2 regions of the Pseudomonas sp. IAC-BECa141 genome follow, and region 2 is predicted to be linked to the other one. Evidence: predicted binding sites of a transcription regulator. Region 2 holds the regulator's gene; the other holds the start of a gene.
What was found. The regulator FliA, encoded in region 2, starts transcription of late flagellar genes. The targets are predictions, from matches to a motif close to CTAAAGTTTNNNNNNNNNNNGCCGNTAA.
Positions count from the first base shown of each region.

Region 1: a site for FliA is predicted at 1,271-1,298, ahead of I5961_RS13415 (methyl-accepting chemotaxis protein). Genes of this name have one in related genera too.

Region 1 covers NZ_CP065410.1:2,923,289-2,933,322, reverse strand. Annotated here, with positions in the region: gene I5961_RS13425 (DUF1294 domain-containing protein) at 1-295, opposite strand, end outside; gene I5961_RS13420 (undecaprenyl-diphosphate phosphatase) at 292-1,122, opposite strand; gene I5961_RS13415 (methyl-accepting chemotaxis protein) at 1,425-3,059, shown strand; gene pnuC (nicotinamide riboside transporter PnuC) at 3,140-3,703, shown strand; gene I5961_RS13405 (AAA family ATPase) at 3,700-4,224, shown strand; gene I5961_RS13400 (hypothetical protein) at 4,581-5,030, shown strand; gene I5961_RS13395 (adhesin) at 5,031-5,603, shown strand; gene I5961_RS13390 (heme utilization protein) at 5,675-6,664, shown strand; gene I5961_RS13385 (C39 family peptidase) at 6,728-7,408, shown strand; gene I5961_RS13380 (hypothetical protein) at 7,452-8,198, shown strand; gene I5961_RS13375 (transporter) at 8,244-9,548, shown strand; gene I5961_RS13370 (sigma-54 dependent transcriptional regulator) at 9,629-10,034, opposite strand, start outside.
Region 2 covers NZ_CP065410.1:1,744,852-1,754,885, reverse strand. Annotated here, with positions in the region: gene I5961_RS07935 (protein-glutamate methylesterase/protein-glutamine glutaminase) at 1-562, opposite strand, end outside; gene I5961_RS07930 (chemotaxis protein CheA) at 612-2,891, opposite strand; gene I5961_RS07925 (protein phosphatase CheZ) at 2,931-3,719, opposite strand; gene I5961_RS07920 (chemotaxis response regulator CheY) at 3,738-4,109, opposite strand; gene fliA (RNA polymerase sigma factor FliA) at 4,277-5,017, opposite strand; gene fleN (flagellar synthesis regulator FleN) at 5,014-5,844, opposite strand; gene flhF (flagellar biosynthesis protein FlhF) at 5,958-7,298, opposite strand; gene flhA (flagellar biosynthesis protein FlhA) at 7,310-9,439, opposite strand; gene I5961_RS07895 (hypothetical protein) at 9,637-10,034, opposite strand, start outside.

The DNA.
Region 1 (10,034 bases), 1.2 Mb from region 2:
TCAGCGCACCCGGCCAACCGCCGGCCAGTTCCACCGCATGGAGGATGTTTTCCGGCGTACGCCAGGCGTCGGCGCGGGCCTTGCGCTTGTCCGCCCAGTACAGGAAAAACGCCAGCACGCTGACCAGCCCGTAAGCCGTCAGCGGTACCAGGGAAATCCCGCGCAGCCACATCGACAGCGCGCCGGACAACGGCAACGCGCAGACGATCAGCAGCACCACCAATTTCAGTTTCAAATGCTGGATATTGCCACCGGAAGACCCGCGATCCGGGCGGCGTGCGCGGGAATCACTCATGGCTGGGCGGCCGACCAGTCGATCCATCCAAATTGCCAGGTCGCCAGAATCACCAGACCGAAGGCGATCCGATACCAGGCGAAGGCCGCGTAACTGTGGCTGCCGATGAACTTGAGCAGGCCGCGCACCGCGATCATGGCGAAGATGAACGCCGTGACGAAGCCGATGGCAAACACCGGGAAGTCTGCCGGTACGAACAGGTCGCGGTACTTGTAGCCCGAATACACCGCCGCACCGACCATGGTCGGCATCGCCAGGAAGAACGAGAACTCGGTGGCTGCCTTGCGCGACAGCCCGAACAACAGGCCGCCGATGATGGTCGAGCCGGAACGCGAAGTACCGGGGATCATCGCCAGACACTGGGCGAAGCCAATCTTGAGTGCATCCGTCCAGCGAATCTCGTCGACCGTTTCGGCGTGCACTTCATGCTGACGCTGCTCGGCCCACAACATCACGATCCCGCCCACCACCAGCGCGGCGGCCACGGTGATCGGGTTGAACAGGTAATGGTGAATCAGGTCGGCGAAGATCACGCCCAGCACCACGGCGGGCAGGAAGGCAATCAGCAGGTTGACGGTGAAGCGCCGCGCACTTGGCTGAGTCGGCAAACCGATGACCACGTCGAGGATCTTGCGCCGGAATTCCCAGACGACCGCGAGAATCGCGCCGAGCTGGATGATGATGTTGAACGCCATGGCCCGCTCGCCTCCGAAATCGAGCAAGTCGGCAACAATGATCTGGTGTCCGGTACTGGATATGGGCAAAAACTCCGTCAGCCCCTCTACAACTCCAAGTATCAATGCCTGCAAGGCCGTCCAAAGATCCATCAATCCCCCAAAGAGCGATGCCAGACGGCATGCCCCGATAGTATTTTTTTTGTTCACTGCGTTCAGCGTAGCTGGTCAAAGCTGTACCGATTCCGCACGCACAGGATCCACACGAAACAGTCAAAATTCCGTGAAAAATCAATTTGGATTCAGGTTTTTACGCGCGGCGCCGAAATCCTAACAGACAAGCCGTAATAGCGCTGCCGCGTTATACGACTTGGGTCGCGTATGCCCGGTCACCGAAACGTGGTTGGATGCTGGCGGTGGTTTATTACAAGAAAAGAATCCGGAGTGACAGCGTTATGAACAGCTTGCGCAGTGTGTCGATCAGCCGACGCTTGTGGCTCATCTTGATCGTGGCAGTCGTCATGCTGCTGACGTTGGGCGTTTTGATGCTCAAGCAGATCCATGATGACCTGTATCACGCCAAGGCCCAGAAAACCCAACATGTGGTGCAGACCGCCAGCGGTTTGCTGACGTACTACCAGGGCCTCGAAGCGGCAGGCACCCTGACGCGCGATGTGGCGCAAAAACAGGCGCTGACTGCCATTCGTGGCCTGCGCTATGACCAGAACGATTACTTCTGGATCAATGACCTTACGCCCGTGATGGTCATGCACCCGACCAATCCCAAGCTTGAAGGCCAGAACCTCTCGGCGATCCGCGACCCGGACGGTTTTGCGGTGTTCAACGAAATGGTCGCCATCGCCAAGGCCAAAGGCGCCGGCATGGTCGACTATCGTTGGCCCAAGCCGGGTGCCAGTGAACCGGTGGCCAAAACCTCTTACGTGAAACTGTTCGAGCCGTGGGGCTGGGTCATCGGTTCGGGCGTGTACGTCGACGACGTGCAGGCCGAGTTCCAGGGCCAGGTGCTCAAGGCGTCGGTTGTCGGTCTGGTCATTGCGGCGATCATGGCACTTCTGGTGATCCTGATTGCCCGCAGCATCGTCCGTCCGTTACAGGAAACCGTGAACGCCATGGCCAACATTGCCAGCGGCGAAAGCGATCTGACTCGCAGCCTCGACACCCAGGGTCAGGACGAGGTCACTCAACTGGCCCATCACTTCAATGCTTTCACCGCCAAGCTGCGCCGGGTGATCGGTGACTTGCAGGTATCCGCCAGCGCATTGGGCCAATCGTCCAGTGAGCTGGGCAACGATGCGGCACAGGCCCGGCAACGCAGCCAGCAACAGTCGCAGCAGATGGAGCTGGTGGCCACCGCCGTCAACGAAGTGACCTACGGTGTGCAGGACGTGGCGAAGAACGCCGAACACGCCGCCAGCGAAATGCGTGACGCAGAAGCCCAGGCCCAACAAGGCCAGGTCAACATCGACAGCAGCCTGCAGCAGATTGACAAGCTGTCCGGCACCATCGATCAGGCCGTCGAAGTGATCCGCACGCTGGCGACCGAGAGCACGCAGATTGGCAGCGTGCTGGAGGTGATCCGCTCGATTGCCGAGCAGACCAACCTGCTCGCTCTCAACGCCGCGATTGAAGCAGCACGCGCCGGCGAACAGGGTCGCGGATTTGCAGTGGTGGCTGACGAAGTGCGTTTGCTGGCGCAACGCACGCAGAAGTCCACGGCGGAAATCCAGACGATGATCGAACGCCTGCAAAATCATTCCGAAGCCGCGGTGAAGGTGATCGGCGACAGCAGCAAGGCTTCGCAACTGACCATCGAGCAGGCCGGCCTGGCCAGTGCCAGCCTGAATGCCATCGGCCAGGCCCTGCGCAACCTCAATGGCCTGAACGCCTCGATTGCCAGCGCAACGCTGCAGCAGGCGCATGTGGTCGAAGACATCAATCAGAACGTCACCCAGGCCGCGGGGCTGTCCCACAGCACCGCGCTGGCGGCAGAGCAGTCGAGTGTGGCGAGCGTTCGCCTGGGCGAGCTCAGCGAACAGTTGAACGGCTTGCTGCGTCAGTTTCGCGTCTGACGCCCTTTCAGGTGGGAACTCGTTTCCCACCTGTTTTTCGGTACAATCCGCTCCCTCTTCTATTCCCCCAAGGATCCTGCATGTCCGGGCTCGAACTGTTTGCCGCCGCTCTCGGTGTAATCGCCGTGTGGCTCACGGTCAAACAGAATCCGTGGTGCTGGCCGATCGGGCTGGTCATGGTGTTGCTCTACACCTGGGTATTCTTCGAGGTAAAGCTGTATTCGGACATGCTGCTGCAGGTGGTGTATGCCGGGCTGCAACTCTATGGCTGGTGGCAATGGACGCGGGCCGGGACGATGCACGACGGACGCGAGGTCAGCCGGCTCGACACCCGCTCGATTGCGCAAGGGCTGGCCATTGGCGCGGCGGGCAGTCTGCTGCTGGGCGCGGCCATGGCTCACTGGACGGACGCGGCACAACCGTGGCTCGACGCGGCGCTGACCGGTTTCAGCCTGGTCGCGCAATTCTGGATGGCCCACAAACGTCTGCAATGCTGGGCTTTGTGGTTCGTGCTGGATGTGATCTTCGTCGCGCTGTTTCTCTATAAAGGGCTGTACCTCACGGCGGCGCTGTATGCCCTGTTCACCGTAATTGCGGTGCAAGGCTGGCGCGAATGGCGTGCCGATCCGGCGTTGCAACGATGAAAGTGATTGTCCTGACCGGCCCCGAGTCCACGGGCAAGAGCTGGCTGGCGGCCGGCATCCAACAGCAGTTCGGCGGTTTGCGCGTGGACGAATATGTGCGCTGGTTCATCGAGCAGAACCCTCGCGATACCTGCCTCGCCGACATCCCTGAAATTGCTCGCGGACAGTTGCAATGGGAAGACGCGGCACGGGCGCAGCAGCCGCGATTGCTGATTCTGGATACGCATCTGTTGAGCAACATCCTGTGGAGCCAGACCCTGTTCGGCGACTGCCCGCCCTGGCTGCAAACCGAGTTGCTGGCGCGTCACTACGACCTGCACTTGCTGCTCTCCCCCGAGCAGATCGAGTGGACGGACGATGGTCAGCGCTGCCAGCCCGACTTGAATGAACGGCTCGCGTTCTATGAGGCCACCCGGATCTGGCTGCAAACCCATCATCAACCTTTGCAGATCATTCAGGGCAACTGGGCCGAACGCCAGCAGCAAGCCTTCGACGCGGTGCGCTCACTGCTCGCGGACTGACCCAGGTTTCGGGGCGAATGCCCCGTTCCTTCCCCTGTTTTGGGGCAAAAGTGTCCGTTCCTGAAACACTCCTGCGGGTGCAAAGTGCCCGTCTCAGCGCCCTTCATCACTTTGTCATGCGACTTGTTACGCAGATGAAACACCTGCGCGCAAACCCTTGTTCCAGAGCATTGCAATGACTTTAAGGGGTTGCGAAGCCAGTGACTTGTTTCAGCGATGAAACAGATTGTGTATCAACCCTGCGTCCAATCCACACAACCCTTTGAAATCAAAAGACATCTAAAAAGCGGCACAGCTTTCGCTCTCTCCTTCACAACGCTGAACAGGCTCAGCCCACTGAAGAAGGAATTGCCGCCGTGGGGAACATCAAAAAAGCCTTTACCTGCCTTCTGCTGATCGGATCAGCCGCCAGCGCTTTTCTCAGTTTCAACGTTCAGGCCGACGGCAATGGCGTGATCGTGCTCAACCGTGACGTCCAGCCGGTCCCGATCGGCCGCAGCGGCGGCAAAGATCCCTACCCGACCACCGTCAATGCCAACCCATCGGCCCGAATCAGTCAAGCGATGACCAGCACCGAACTCAACGACGGTGAATTTGCCAGTGTAGCCAGCGGCTCTTCAATTCGCGGCAGCATCACCACCCCGACCTCGAACATTCCGGGCATGAACACCGTGACCAATCCGAATGGTTTGCCTGGAATGGGAGGTGGTCACGGCGGCGGCGCCGGTGGCTCGATCTCCAACACCGTCAACCGTGCAATGAGTTCCGGTCTTGCTCCGCTGACCCGCATGGCTGGAGGCCAATAAATGAATCGTTCTCTGCTCCTGCTCGCCCTTCTCGGCTGCACCAGCGTCATGGCCGACCCCGGTTCCGTGAACAACGCGAACATTCAGGAAACCGGCATGCAATATCGCGGCAACTACAACGTCAACCAGGCGGCCGGCGACCAGATGCAACAGACCAATACCAAAGCCATCGCCATTGGCACCCATGCAAGTGCGACCACCAGCGTCATCCAGCACATCAATACACCCGCCGAGCGCACTGGCAATGCCAGCGCCACCATTGGCGGCAACTCTTTCAGCAATGGCAACGGAATCCTGGGCGTGAACCAGGGCGCCGGGGCCAACAACCAAATGGCCAACGTTACGCGCGTCAGCATCAGTGCTGCCCCGCAGAGCGTTGACGATAGCGCCCTTTCCCAACAGAACGTGGCGTTGTTACCGAGCTCAGGAGCAACTGGCACCTCACCCGGCAGTCGCCAGGTCACGACAAGTGATCAGGCCTTCACCGGCAGCCGGGGGGTAATCCAGGTGAACCAGAGTGCCGGGGTGGGGAACCGAATGGCTAACACCCTGAGCATCCGGGTCGCTGACTGACCCAAACAAGAAGCAGTGCAATTAGAAAGTACCAACACTTAACCAACTAATAAGCACGACGGAGAAACACCATGAAACCTACAATGGCCCTCAAACCACTGGTTTTCGCACTCGCAGCAGTGATGGCAATCGCAGCACAGGCAGGCGGTCGTGATGATAATCACGGTCATGGTAACGGGCATGGCAACCATGAACCAAAAGGCCCAACCCTGGAACAACTGCTGCAAATCGGCGCTGGCGCCGGGGCGGCAGTGCTCGACACGCAAAGCAGCTCTGGCAACCTGGTCGGCAACCAAGGCACCAAAAATGATGCCAACGTCAACAACTCGGCCAATGGCACCAACGGCAACGTTGGCATGAACAACACCGCCGGCGATGGCAACCAGCAAGACAATGCCGCCGCTCTGGCAACTGCCGACGAAAGTTTCATCTTCGGCTCTGCGGTGTCGGTCTCCAGCGCAACTCAAGTCAACACTAACAACGCCGTTGCGAACTACTCCACCACAAACAACGCCAATCTCAATAACGTGGGTAACGGCGGTTCCGGCAACATTGGCGTGAACAACAGTGCCGGCAACTTCAACCAACAGAAAAACAACCTGGCAATTGCTGTATCGGGTGGTCGTGTAGCTAACGCCGCTGCTGCTGCGAACCAGACCTCCACTGGCCTGACCGTAGCCAACAACGGCACTCAAACCTACAAAAAAGATACCCTCACCGGCACTTTCGCCGGGGCTGGCGCGTTCTACGCGAAGGGCACTGCAAATATCGAAGGCGACGATCACGGTCATGGCGGATATGGCAATAACGACAGAGGCCATGGCGGCGACAAAGATCAAAAAGCCAAATTCGAAGCAGTGGGCGTCTTTGGCCTGGCAGGTGTGACCACTCAACAAGTGATGACCCCTGATGGCTGGAAAAACCCTGTGACCAACAACGCTTCCATCTCCAATGTTGGTAACAACTTCTCGGGTAACGCTGGTTACAACAACGCCGCTGGTGTTGGCAACCAACAAAGCAACTCGCTGTCCATCGCCGCAGGTTGCAAAGCCTGCATGTAATCGCGATCGAAACGAAAGCCCCGGAAACGGGGCTTTTCCTCAGTCCGCAAAGGCGTATCGATCATGCGTAAGACTGCCCTCCTCGCTGTGCTTTGCTTCTGTGGCCTGACCCAGGCTGCCCAGATGCCCGTTGCTGCCCTGCCGGGCGGCACGCTTGTCTACAAAAACGTGCAAAGCATTCGTGAGCGCAAGTTTGCCGACATCGTCGAACAGAAAACCGACTTCAGCTGCGGCGCCGCCGCACTGGCTACGGTATTGCGCCAGGCTTATTGGCTCGACGTCGATGAGGAGCACATCATCAAAGGCATGCTGGTCAATGCAGACCAGGACCTTGTCCGTACTCAGGGTTTCTCCATGCTGGACATGAAGCGCTACATAGAAAGCATCGGCATGCGCGCCAGAGGCTACAAGATTCCCCGGGAAAAACTCGACGCTGTCACGATCCCGGTGGTGGTACTGATGGAAATTCGCGGCTACAAGCATTTCGTGGTGATGCAGCGGGCGGACAAGGATTGGGTTTACATCGCAGACCCGGTCCTGGGACACAAACGCTACTCCCATGATGACTTTGTCAAAGGTTGGAACGGCATCGTCTTTGCCATCGTCGGCCCCGGATATGACAAGGCCAATGCCTTGCGCAGCCCTCCGGTACCGTTGACGGCCAAAAACAAGCTGGATGCTTTCAACCCGGTCAAAGATGCTGAATTGATGGACTTCGGGTTCATACAGAGCGACTTCTTTTAATCGCCGATTACAAGAGTGGGGCTGGATGTCCCGGGAGCAGCAGATGAAAACCTCATACTGGCTGGCCGCCGCCTGCCTGGCAGCGAGCGCATCAGGCTATGCCAATGCAGGATTCAAACCCATTGAAATCAAGGACCAGGAGCTCGCTGAGCTACGCGGTCGCTACGTCATGCCGGGCCGGATCATCAGCTTCGGTGTCGTCATGAGCAGTACCTGGCGCAACGCCAGTGGAGATCTGATCGGGGCCTCGGCCACGATGCAATTGCAGGCAGCTTCGGTAAAACCCGAATTCTACGTCTCGACCATCAAGGAACACGGCAATGGCAGTACCCCGGAACTGGGGACGGGCTCGATCGTGGGTGGTGCGGGACTCAACTCCAGCCAGGGCGTGACGCAGAGTGTGCGCGCCGCCGGCGACGGCAACTCCGCCTACAACAACGTTGCGATCAACGTCAAAGAAGCCAGTCAGGCACCTGCACTGATGCCTGCCCAGGGCCAGGCCTTGATGGCCGGCCAGACCATTACCGGCAGCAACGGCGCCGGCAGCGTCGCGGTGTCGGCCACAGGCGGCGGTGTTCAAATGGCCATTCAGGCCTCCGGCAATCAGGGTACAGCCTTGCAACAGGTCGCCCAGGGCGGACTGCTGCAAAACACCCGTTTGCTGGGTAGCGCAAACGTAGTCAACAACCTGACTCAACTCAACGTTGTCCTTAACAATAACGGCATGAGTGCCGGCGCACTGGATTGCAACCTGACTCAACTCAGGGCACTACGCAATATCGGATATTGAACTACGCTGAGTCTCGATCATTGGGCTTAAAGGGACGGCTTATTCATGTATCGATCAGTATCACTGCGTGCCGCTGTATGTTTGAGTACTCTTCTACCTGCGGCGATGCTGCAAGCAGCACCCGACGCAGATGTGGAAGCCCTGAAACAGGAACTTTTGGAGCTTAAGCAACGATACGAAGTGCAACAGAAAGCCCTGGCGGTGCTCGAACAACGGGTCCGCCAGGTCGAAGACCAGCCCGCGTCCCCTCCCCCAAAACGCCTGGCCAAATCGCCTTCGGACATGAAAGGCAACCGGGTCGCCGCCGGCACCGGGGCTGCAGCAGCGTCGGGGGGCGCCGCCGGGGGAAGTGGCGCATCTTATGGCCAGTCGCTGGCCGATGATTCGCAACCGGCACAGAGTGTGTCCAACCTGTACGACGAAGCCAGCGGCTTCTTTGGCGGCGGCAAGTTCAGCTTTGAAACCGGCGTGACCTATTCACGCTACGACACCCGCCAACTGATCCTCAACGGCTTCCTCGCCCTGGACTCGATCTTTCTGGGCAACATCAACCTCGACCGGATCAAGGCCGATACCTGGACTCTCGACCTGACCGGACGCTACAACTTTGACAATCGCTGGCAGTTCGACCTGAACGTGCCGGTGGTCTACCGTGAATCGACCTATCAGTCAGGCGGCGGCAACGGAGGCGCCTCCAATGTCACCACCGAACAGGACGTAAGCCGCGACCCGACCATCGGCGACGTCAACTTCGGCATCGCCTACAAGTTCCTGGACGAATCGGTCAACACCCCGGATGCCGTGGTTTCCTTGCGGGTCAAGGCGCCAACGGGCAAGGATCCGTTCGGGATCAAGCTGCGCCAGACCGATGCCAACTCGAACCTGTTCGTGCCTGACACCCTGCCTACCGGCAACGGCGTCTGGTCGATCACCCCGGGCATCTCGCTGGTCAAGACGTTTGACCCGGCCGTGTTGTTCGGCAGCCTGTCCTACACCCATAACTTCGAGGAATCGTTCGACGACATCAGTTCGACCGTCAACCAGAAAACCCCGGGCAAGGTACGCATCGGCGACAGCTTCCAGATTGGCGCAGGTGTTGCCTTCGCACTGAACGAGAAGATGAGTATGTCGTTCTCCGTCTCGGACCTGGTGCAACGCAAGAGCAAGCTGAAACAGGATGGCGGCGATTGGGAATCGGTGGTGTCCAGCGACGCCAACGCCGGTTACTTCAACGTCGGCATGACCATCGCGGCCACCGACAACCTGACCATCGTGCCCAACCTGTCCATCGGCATGACGGACGATGCCCCGGACTTCTCCTTCAGCCTGAAATTCCCGTACTACTTCTAATCACCACACATGAAAAGGCCCGCTGCGATTTGCATCGCAGCGGGCCTTTTCAGCTTCCCGGGCTCAGGAAGCGCCGCGCCCTAGCGGATCTGATGCTTGTGCAGCAAACGGTAGAAAGTTGGCCGGGAAACCCCCAGCACTTTGGCGGCAACGCTGAGATTGTCGCTGTGCCGGTTCAATACATCGCACAGCGCCTGGCGTTCAGCGCGGATCTTGTAATCTTCAAGCGTACCCATCGGTGCCGCGATCGACTGCTGGCTGATCAGTCCCAGGTCTCGGGCCTCGATCTGTCGCCCTTCGGCCAGCACCAGACCCCGACGCACGCGGTTGGCCAGCTCACGGACATTGCCCGGCCAGTCGTGCTTGCCCATGGCGATCAGCGCGTCTTCGCTGAAGCTGCGCGGACGACGGCCGGTTTCGTGACTGTAGAAGTGGGAGAAATGGTTGGCCAGCATCGACAGGTCGCCGTGACGCTCGCGTAACGGT
Region 2 (10,034 bases):
CTGGCGACGAAGCGCTGGCCGCTGGCGCGCGAGTCGGTGCAGGCGCAGGTGCCGGACGGGCCGGAGCACTGTGGCTGCCAAAACTCGAAGTCGCCGGCGCAGGAGTCGGCGCAGGTGCAGGTGCAGCGGCAGGCGCCGGCGCACTGTAGGCACTGAAACGACGGTTGCTGCGCGAGATGCTGTGTACCTTCTCGCACAGCAGTTGCTTGACCTTCTCCGGATTGCGGGAGATGTCTTCGAAATTCTTCGGCAGGAAATCCACCGCGCCGGCATCCAGCGCATCCAGGGTGACCCGGGCGCCTTCGTGGGTCAGCGAGGAGAACATCAACACCGGCGTCGGGCAGCGCTGCATGATGTGCCGCACGGCCGTGATGCCATCCATCATCGGCATCTCGTAGTCCATGGTGATCACATCCGGCTTGAGGGCCTGGGCCTGATCGATCGCCTCTTTACCGTTGGTTGCCGTGCCGACAACCTGGATGCTCGGATCCGCTGAAAGAATTTCCGAGACGCGGCGGCGGAAAAAACCCGAATCGTCCACCACCAGGACTTTGACTGCCATAAACACTCCATTAGGTGCGGCGGGACGTTGTCGCCCCGCCGCCCCGGATTCAAATACGCCGTGCGGCGTAACGCTTGAGCATGCTCGGAACATCGAGAATCAGTGCAATGCGGCCGTCACCGGTGATGGTGGCGCCGGACATGCCCGGGGTTCCCTGCAGCATCTTGCCCAATGGCTTGATGACCACTTCTTCCTGGCCGACCAGTTGATCGACGACGAAGCCGATCCGCTGGGTGCCCACCGAAAGGATCACCACATGGCCTTCGCGCTGCTCTTCGTGAGCGGCGGAGCTGACCAGCCAGCGCTTGAGGTAGAACAACGGCAGCGCCTTGTCCCGCACGATCACCACTTCCTGGCCGTCCACCACGTTGGTGGTCGACAGGTCGAGGTGGAAGATTTCGTTGACGTTCACCAGCGGGAACGCGAACGCCTGGTTGCCGAGCATCACCATCAGGGTCGGCATGATCGCCAGCGTCAGCGGCACCTTGATGACGATCTTCGAGCCCTGGCCCTTGGTCGAGTAGATGTTGATCGAGCCGTTGAGCTGGGAAATCTTGGTCTTCACCACGTCCATGCCGACACCACGGCCGGACACATCGGAGATCTCGGTCTTGGTCGAGAAACCCGGGGCGAAAATCAGGTTGTAGCACTCGGTGTCGCTCAGGCGATCGGCGGCATCCTTGTCCATCACACCGCGTTTCACGGCGATGGCACGCAGGACGTTCGGGTCCATGCCTTTGCCGTCGTCGGAGATCGACAGCAGGATGTGGTCGCCTTCCTGCTCGGCAGCCAGGATCACCTTGCCGCCACGGGCCTTGCCCGAGGCTTCGCGTTCTTCCGGCGACTCGATGCCGTGGTCGACCGCGTTGCGCACCAAGTGGACCAGCGGGTCGGCCAGCGCCTCGACGAGGTTCTTGTCGAGGTCGGTCTCTTCACCCACCAGTTCCAGGTTGATCTCTTTCTTGAGCTGACGCGCCAGGTCGCGAACCAGACGCGGGAAGCGGCCGAAGACTTTCTTGATCGGCTGCATCCGGGTCTTCATGACGGCGGTCTGCAAGTCGGCGGTGACTACGTCCAGGTTCGACACGGCCTTCTGCATCGACTCGTCGCCGCTGTTCAGGCCCAGACGTACCAGACGGTTACGCACCAGCACCAGCTCACCGACCATGTTCATGATTTCGTCGAGACGCGCGGTGTCAACGCGAACGGTGGTCTCGGCTTCGCTCGCCGGTTTTTCCGGTGGCGGAGTCGCCGGTGCACGGGCCGGAGCCGGTGCCGCAGCGGCAGCCGGTTTCGCCGGTTCGGCTTTCGGCTCAGGCGCTTTCGCGGCGGGTTTTGCCGCAGCGGCCGGGGCCTTGGCAGCAGGCGCTGCAACAGCTGCAGCATTGCCGGCGGTCACGACGGCGCCGGTGGCGACATCAGTGAACTTGCCTTTGCCATGCAGATCGTCGAGCAGCGCTTCGAACTCGTGGTCGGTGATCAGATCGCTACCGGCCGCAGCCGCTGCCGGAGCAGTCGTCGCAGGAACCGAAGCAATCGCCGACTCCAGCGCATCGACGGCAAAGTTGCCCTTGCCGTGCAACTGATCGAGCAAGGCTTCGAATTCGTCGTCGGTGATGTCCGAGCTGTCGCCCGCCGCCGGAGCCGCCGGGGCAGCGGCCGCCGGGGCCACGGCGTCGGCCGCGAACTGGCCCTTGCCATGCAACTGGTCGAGCAGCGACTCGAACTCGGCGTCGGTGATTTCATCGCTGGCCGCCTCGTCGGAAGCAGGCGCGGCGGCAGCCGCCGGGGCCTCGGCTTCAGCCTTGACGGCGCTCAGCGAGTCCAGCAACTGTTCAAATTCGTTATCGGTGATGTCGCCGGAGTCGCCGGTTTCGTTTTCAACGACCAGCTCTTCGATCATCTCGGCAACGGGCGAAGCCGGGGCTTCATCCGCCGATTGCGGCTCGGCCAGGCGCGCCAGAGCGGCCAGCAGTTCCGGGGTGGCGGCGGTGATCGGGCTGCGATCACGGACTTCGCCGAACATGCTGTTCACCGCGTCCAGCGCTTCGAGCACCACGTCCATCAGTTCTGCATCGACGCGTCGCTCACCCTTGCGCAGGATGTCGAACACGTTTTCGGCGATGTGACAGCACTCCACCAGCTCGTTGAGCTGAAGGAAGCCGGCGCCCCCTTTTACAGTGTGGAAACCGCGAAAAATTGCGTTGAGCAGATCTGCGTCATCCGGGCGGCTTTCCAGCTCGACCAGTTGTTCGGACAGTTGCTCAAGAATCTCGCCGGCCTCAACCAGGAAATCCTGAAGGATCTCTTCATCGGCGCCGAAGCTCATTAATGGGGTGCTCCTACAGGTCTAAAAACCCAAAAAAACTCAAAATCCAAGGCTGGATAGCAAATCGTCCACATCGTCCTGACCGGACACAACGTCTTCTCGTTTATCGGCATGAATCTGCGGACCTTCACCCTGCGAGAGATGTTTTTGTGGATCTTTTTCAGCAAGCATCGCCGCACGGTCATGTTCGATGCCCGCAAAGCGGTCCACCTGGCTGGCCATGAGCACGAGCTTGAGCAGGTTGCTTTCGACTTCGGTGACCAATTGGGTCACACGCTTGATCACTTGACCGGTGAGGTCCTGGTAATCCTGGGCGAGCAGAATGTCGTTCAGATTGCTCGACACCGCGCGGTTGTCCGCGCTGCTGCGTGCCAGAAAACCGTCGACCCGGCGCGCCAGTTCACGGAACTCTTCAGCCCCGACCTCACGGCGCATGAAGCGGCCCCAGTCGGCGCTCAAGGCCTGGGCTTCGTCAGCCAGGCCATTGACCACAGGGGTCGCGCTCTCCACCAGATCCATGGTGCGGTTGGCGGCAGCTTCGGTCAGTTTGACCACGTAGCCCAGGCGCTCGGTAGCGTCGGTGATTTGCGACACTTCCTCAGCCTGTGGCATGTGCGGATCGATCTGGAAATTGACGATCGCACTGTGCAGTTCACGCGTGAGCTTGCCCACTTCCTGGTACAGGCCACGGTCACGGGTCTGATTGAGCTCATGGATCAGTTGCACCGCGTCGCCGAACCTGCCCTTTTCAAGGCTTTCGACCAGTTCGACCGCGTGTTTTTTCAGGGTCGACTCGAAGTCGCCCTGTGAAGATTCTTTATGCTCCATAGCTCCCCCGCGCGTTCATCAGCCGATGCGTTCGAAAATCTTCTCGATTTTTTCTTTCAACGCCTGGGCCGTGAAAGGTTTGACCACATAGCCGTTCACGCCGGCCTGGGCCGCTTCGATGATCTGCTCGCGCTTGGCTTCAGCGGTCACCATCAGCACCGGCAGGTGCTTGAGTTTTTCATCGGCGCGCACGTGGCGCAGCAGGTCGATACCGGTCATGCCGGGCATGTTCCAGTCGGTCACCAGAAAGTCGATGCTGCCGCTGTTGAGCACCGGAATGGCGGTGGTGCCATCGTCGGCTTCAACGGTGTTGGTGAACCCCAGATCACGCAACAGGTTCTTGATGATCCGCCGCATCGTTGAGAAGTCATCAACGATGAGGATTTTCATGTCTTTGTTCAATTCGACCTCCAAGCAGTCTTAAACGCGCCCAGCACCTGGACGCGCCATTTCAATCAATCCGGCAAAACACTCGATGACTGTCTGGAGCACAACAGATCGAGACCGGTGCCGTTCACCACCGCACCAGCCTCGTTCGCAGTGTCCCCACACTGCCTTCAGCGCGCTCGCCACTCCCCCAAACGCCCCCGCAAGCGGGCCGCGCACTGGCTGTGTAACTGGCTGACCCGCGATTCACTGACGCCAAGGACTTCACCGATCTCCTTGAGGTTCAGCTCTTCGTCGTAGTACAGCGCCAACACCAGTCGCTCACGCTCCGGCAAATTGGCAATCGCGTCCGCCAGCGCGGCCTGGAAACGTTCGTCCTCCAGATCGCGCGACGGCTCCAGATGAGCACTGGCGCCATCCTCGTGCAGCCCTTCGTGTTCGCCGTCCTGCAACAGGTCGTCGAAACTGAACAGCCGGCTGCCCAGGGTGTCGTTCAAAATCCCGTAGTAATCGTCGAGACTCAATTGGAGTTCGGCCGCAACTTCGTGATCTTTAGCGTCACGGCCGGTTTTAGCTTCAATTGCTCGAATCGCGTCGCTGACCATGCGCGTATTGCGGTGAACCGAGCGCGGTGCCCAGTCCCCCTTACGGACTTCATCGAGCATCGCACCGCGGATCCGGATGCCCGCGTACGTTTCAAAACTGGCGCCCTTGCTCGCGTCGTATTTGGTCGAGACTTCAAGCAGGCCGATCATCCCGGCCTGGATCAGGTCTTCGACCTGCACACTGGCCGGCAATCGCGCCAGCAAGTGGTAGGCGATGCGCTTGACCAGCGGCGCGTAACGCTCGATCAGCTCGTACTGCGCATCACGCGCCGACTTTTTGTAAAGGTTCATACCGCTGGCGGTCATAGCACAGGTCCTGCCGTTTGCTGCACGAGGCGCTCGACGAAAAATTCGAGGTGGCCGCGCGGATTGGCGGGCAGCGGCCAGGTGTCGACCTTCTGTGCGATCGCCTTGAACGCCAGTGCGCACTTGGAACGCGGGAAGGCTTCATAGACCGCACGCTGCTTCTGCACCGCTTTGCGCACGCTTTCGTCGTAGGGCACCGCGCCGACGTATTGTAGGGCGACGTCGAGGAAGCGATCCGTGACCTTGGTCAACTTGGCGAACAGATTGCGACCTTCCTGCGGGCTCTGGGCCATGTTGGCCAGGACGCGGAAGCGGTTCATGCCGTAATCGCGGTTCAGCAGCTTGATCAGCGCGTAGGCGTCGGTGATCGAGGTCGGCTCGTCGCAGACCACCAGCAACACTTCCTGCGCTGCGCGAACGAAACTGACTACCGAGTCACCAATACCTGCAGCGGTGTCGATCACCAGCACGTCGAGGTTGTCGCCGATGTCGCTGAAGGCCTGGATCAGGCCGGCATGCTGGGCCGGGCTCAAGTGAACCATGCTCTGGGTGCCGGAAGCGGCCGGCACGATGCGGATCCCGCCGGGGCCCTGCAACAGCACGTCGCGCAGCTCGCAGCGGCCTTCGATCACATCGGCCAGGGTACGTTTGGGGGTGAGGCCCAGCAGAACGTCGACGTTCGCCAGCCCCAGGTCGGCGTCCAGCAGCATGACCCGACGGCCAAGCTCTGCCAGGGCCAGGGACAAGTTCACTGACACATTAGTCTTGCCGACGCCACCTTTGCCGCCGGTCACCGCGATCACCTGTACGGGATGCATGCTGCCCATGTTATTTCTTTACCTTGTCTTGCATAGACGGAGGCCACATTACTGGCTGCGCGTTCACAACCGGAACAATGCATGGCAGACCATCGATGTAGGTACAAAAACGGTTCATTACCTCAGCCAACCTGCTTGGTCGGGCTGTGGTAGATATCAGCGAACATGTCAGCCATGGCTTCTTCGCTGGGTTCTTCCTGCATTTGCACACTGACGGCGCGGCTGACCAGTTGATGACGGCGCGGCAGATGCAGATCATCCGGAATACGCGGCCCATCGGTCAGGTAGGCAACCGGCAGTTCGTGACTGATCGCCAGGCTCAACACTTCGCCAAGGCTTGCCGTCTCATCCAGTTTAGTCAGGATGCACCCGGCCAGCCCGCAACGCTTGTAACTGTGATAAGCGGCGGTTAGAACCTGTTTCTGGCTGGTGGTTGCCAGCACCAGATAATTTTTTGACCGAATGCCACGACCGGCCAGACTTTCCAGCTGCATGCGCAGGGCCGGATCGCTGGCCTGCAGGCCGGCGGTGTCGATCAGCACCACGCGCTTGCGCAGCAGAGGATCCAGCGCCTGCACCAGGGACTGGCCCGGATCGACGTGGGTCACCGACACATTGAGGATGCGGCCCAGCGTTTTGAGCTGCTCCTGCGCGCCGATGCGGAAACTGTCCATGCTCACCAGCGCGATGTTCTGCGCGCCGTACTTGAGCACGTAGCGGGCGGCCAGTTTGGCCAGGGTGGTGGTCTTGCCCATGCCGGCAGGACCGACCATGGCAATGACCCCGCCCTCTTCCAGCGGCTCGACTTCCGGCACGGCAATCATTCGTGCCAGATGCGCCAGCAGCATGCGCCAGGCCTGACGAGGCTCGTCGATCTCGGTGATCATCGACAGCAGATCGCGGGACAGCGGGCCGGACAAACCGATGCGTTGCAGACGACGGTACAGATTGGCCTGGGCCGGACGACTGCCTTGCAACTGGTTCCAGGCCAGGGTGCCGAGTTGCACTTCCATCAGTTCGCGCAGGCTGTTGAGTTCAAAACGCATCGAGTCCAGCGCACGCGGGTCAACGCCAGCGGAAACCGGTGCAGGCGCCGGTGCCGGACGGGCCGGAGCCTCGTAGGTCGGTTCGGTCAGCGGTTCGGCAGCGGTCAGCGGCAGGCCGGCCGTCAACGGCAACCCGGCGAACAGCTGGCGATTGGTGTTGCCGTCGGCTTCGCCACGCAGGCTCAGCTCGGCCTGGGCGGTGACGATGCGCGACTGAGTCTTGCGCAGCTCATCCTCGAGTTCCATGTTCGGAACACGCGGGGCCAGCGCCGACAGTTTGTAATCGAGCGCCGCCGTCAGCTCGACGCCGCCGGCGATGCGGCGGTTGCCAATAATGGCGGCATCAGCGCCCAGCTCATCACGAACCAGCTTCATGGCCTGACGCATATCGGCGGCGAAAAAACGCTTAACTTGCATAAACCACTACCTCAGCCGTTGGGCCCTACTGTCGCAACGATGGTCACTTGCTTGTTGTCCGGAATTTCCTGGTAGGCCAGCACATGCAGTCCGGGAACTGCCAGGCGACCAAAGCGCGAGAGCATCGCGCGAACCGGGCCTGCTACCAACAGGATCACCGGCTGACCTTGCATTTCCTGGCGCTGCGCCGCTTCAATCAGCGAACGCTGCAGCTTCTCGGCCATGCTCGGCTCCAGCAGAACGCCCTCTTCCGAGCCTTGTCCTGCCTTCTGCAGACTATTGAGCAATATTTGTTCCAACCTTGGCTCCAGCGTGATAACTGGCAGCTCCGACTCAGTCCCTACAATGCTTTGGACGATGGCACGGGAAACGCCGACCCGCACAGCGGCCACCAAAGCGGCGGTATCTTGACTCTTGGCGGCATTGTTGGCGATGGCTTCGGCAATGCTGCGGATATCGCGCACCGGCACGTGTTCGGCCAGCAACGCCTGCAATACTTTGAGCAGCTGCGACAGCGTGACCACGCCCGGCACCAGCTCTTCGGCCAGCTTCGGCGAGCTCTTGGCCAGCAATTGCATCAGTTGCTGTACTTCTTCGTGGCCGATCAGCTCGCTGGAGTGCTTGTACAGAATCTGGTTCAAGTGGGTCGCAACCACGGTGCTGGCATCGACCACGGTGTAACCGAGCGATTGCGCCTGCGCGCGCTGGCTGACCTCGATCCACACCGCCTCCAGGCCGAAAGCCGGATCTTTGGCGGTAATCCCGTTGAGCGTGCCGTAGACCTGCCCCGGGTTGATCGCCAGTTCGCGATCCGGGTAGATCTCGGCCTCGGCCAGGATCACGCCCATCAGCGTCAGGCGATAGGCGCTCGGCGCCAGGTCGAGGTTGTCGCGGATGTGCACGGTCGGCATCAGGAAGCCCAGATCCTGCGAAAGCTTCTTGCGCACGCCCTTGATCCGCGCCAGCAACTGGCCGCCCTGGTTGCGGTCCACCAGCGGAATCAAGCGGTAGCCGACTTCCAGGCCGATCATGTCGATCGGGGTCACGTCGTCCCAGCCCAACTCCTTGGTTTCCATGGCGCGGGCCGGCGACGGCAGCAGCTCCTGCTGGCGCTTGACCTCTTCCAGCGCGACGACCCTGGCCACGTTCTGCTTCTTCCAGAACAGGTAAGCGCCACCGGCAGCCAGAGCAGCCATGCTCAGGAACGAGAAGTGCGGCATGCCCGGCACCAGGCCCATGACCGCCATCAGACCGGCAGCCACCGCCAGCGCTTTGGGCGAGGCGAACATCTGGCGGTTGATCTGCTTGCCCATGTCTTCCGAGCCGGAAGCACGGGTCACCATGATTGCTGCTGCTGTAGATAACAACAGTGATGGCAATTGCGCCACTAAACCGTCACCGATAGTCAGCAAGGCGTAAACCTTGCCCGCATCGGCGAAGCTCATGTTGTGCTGGAAGATACCGACGGCCATGCCGCCGATCAGGTTGATGAACAGAATCAGCAAGCCAGCGATGGCATCACCACGCACGAATTTGCTGGCACCGTCCATCGAACCGTAGAACTCTGCCTCCTGGGCCACTTCCTGACGACGGGCCTTGGCCTGGGCCTGATCGATCAGACCGGCGTTAAGGTCGGCGTCGATCGCCATTTGTTTGCCGGGCATCGCATCGAGGGTGAAACGCGCGCTCACCTCGGAAATCCGCCCGGCACCCTTGGTCACCACGACGAAGTTGATGATCATCAAGATCGCGAAAACCACGATACCGACCACGTAGTTACCGCCGATCACCACCTCACCGAAGGCCTGGATCACCTTACCGGCAGCGGCGTGGCCGTCCTGACCGTGGAGCATCACCACACGGGTCGAGGCCACGTTCAGCGCCAGTCGCAACAGCGTCGCCACCAGCAGGATCGTCGGGAACACCGCGAAATCCAGCGGCCGCAAGGCGTACACGCAGACCAGCAGCACGACGATGGACAGGGCAATGTTGAAGGTGAAGAACACGTCGAGCAGGAACGGCGGCACCGGCAACATCATCATCGCCAGCATGACCAGCAGCAACAGCGGCACACCCAGATTGCCCCGACTGAGGTCGGCAATGTTCGAGCGAGCACTGTTGATTAACTGAGAGCGATCCACCGGTTTTCCCCGTTCCTTTAAAGCAAACTTTTGACGCCCGAAGCAGGCGCACGGCGGCTACTGCAAGAAGCCTTCCAACTTTTGCGGGGGATTGAAATAGAGGGGCGACGGACCTGAATGAGAGGGGGCAAGTGCACCGAGTCCGGCGCAAGCCTGCCCCAGCGACAGAGCAATGCGAAGATTTGAAATCTCGCCGGTCAACCGGCAACCAAAACATGGGCTTTCGTAATAGGACCGAAAGACAGCGCTGCGCTATCGAGGTAGTGCGTTCCCTTGAACACACTTTCCCCGCCGACATCAACAACCTCCTCGTCAGCCTGCATAAGCACCACTCTGGTTTCAGGTGCGGCGCCAGAGAACAGATCATCACTCTCCATCAGATTCAGGGCCCATTCGAAGAATATGCGCGGCAGGTCGCTGATCTCGATCAGTGGATAGCCCGCACTCAGGCGAAAGTACTGCCTGGCTGTCACACGAAGCCAATTGTTGACGACAACGAACGAGGGTTTTTCATACCTACGCTCCAGCGGTTCACCCCCACTCGACCATTGATCCATGTAAAAGCTGGAGTGGGTAAACAGGGCAAACAACGCTT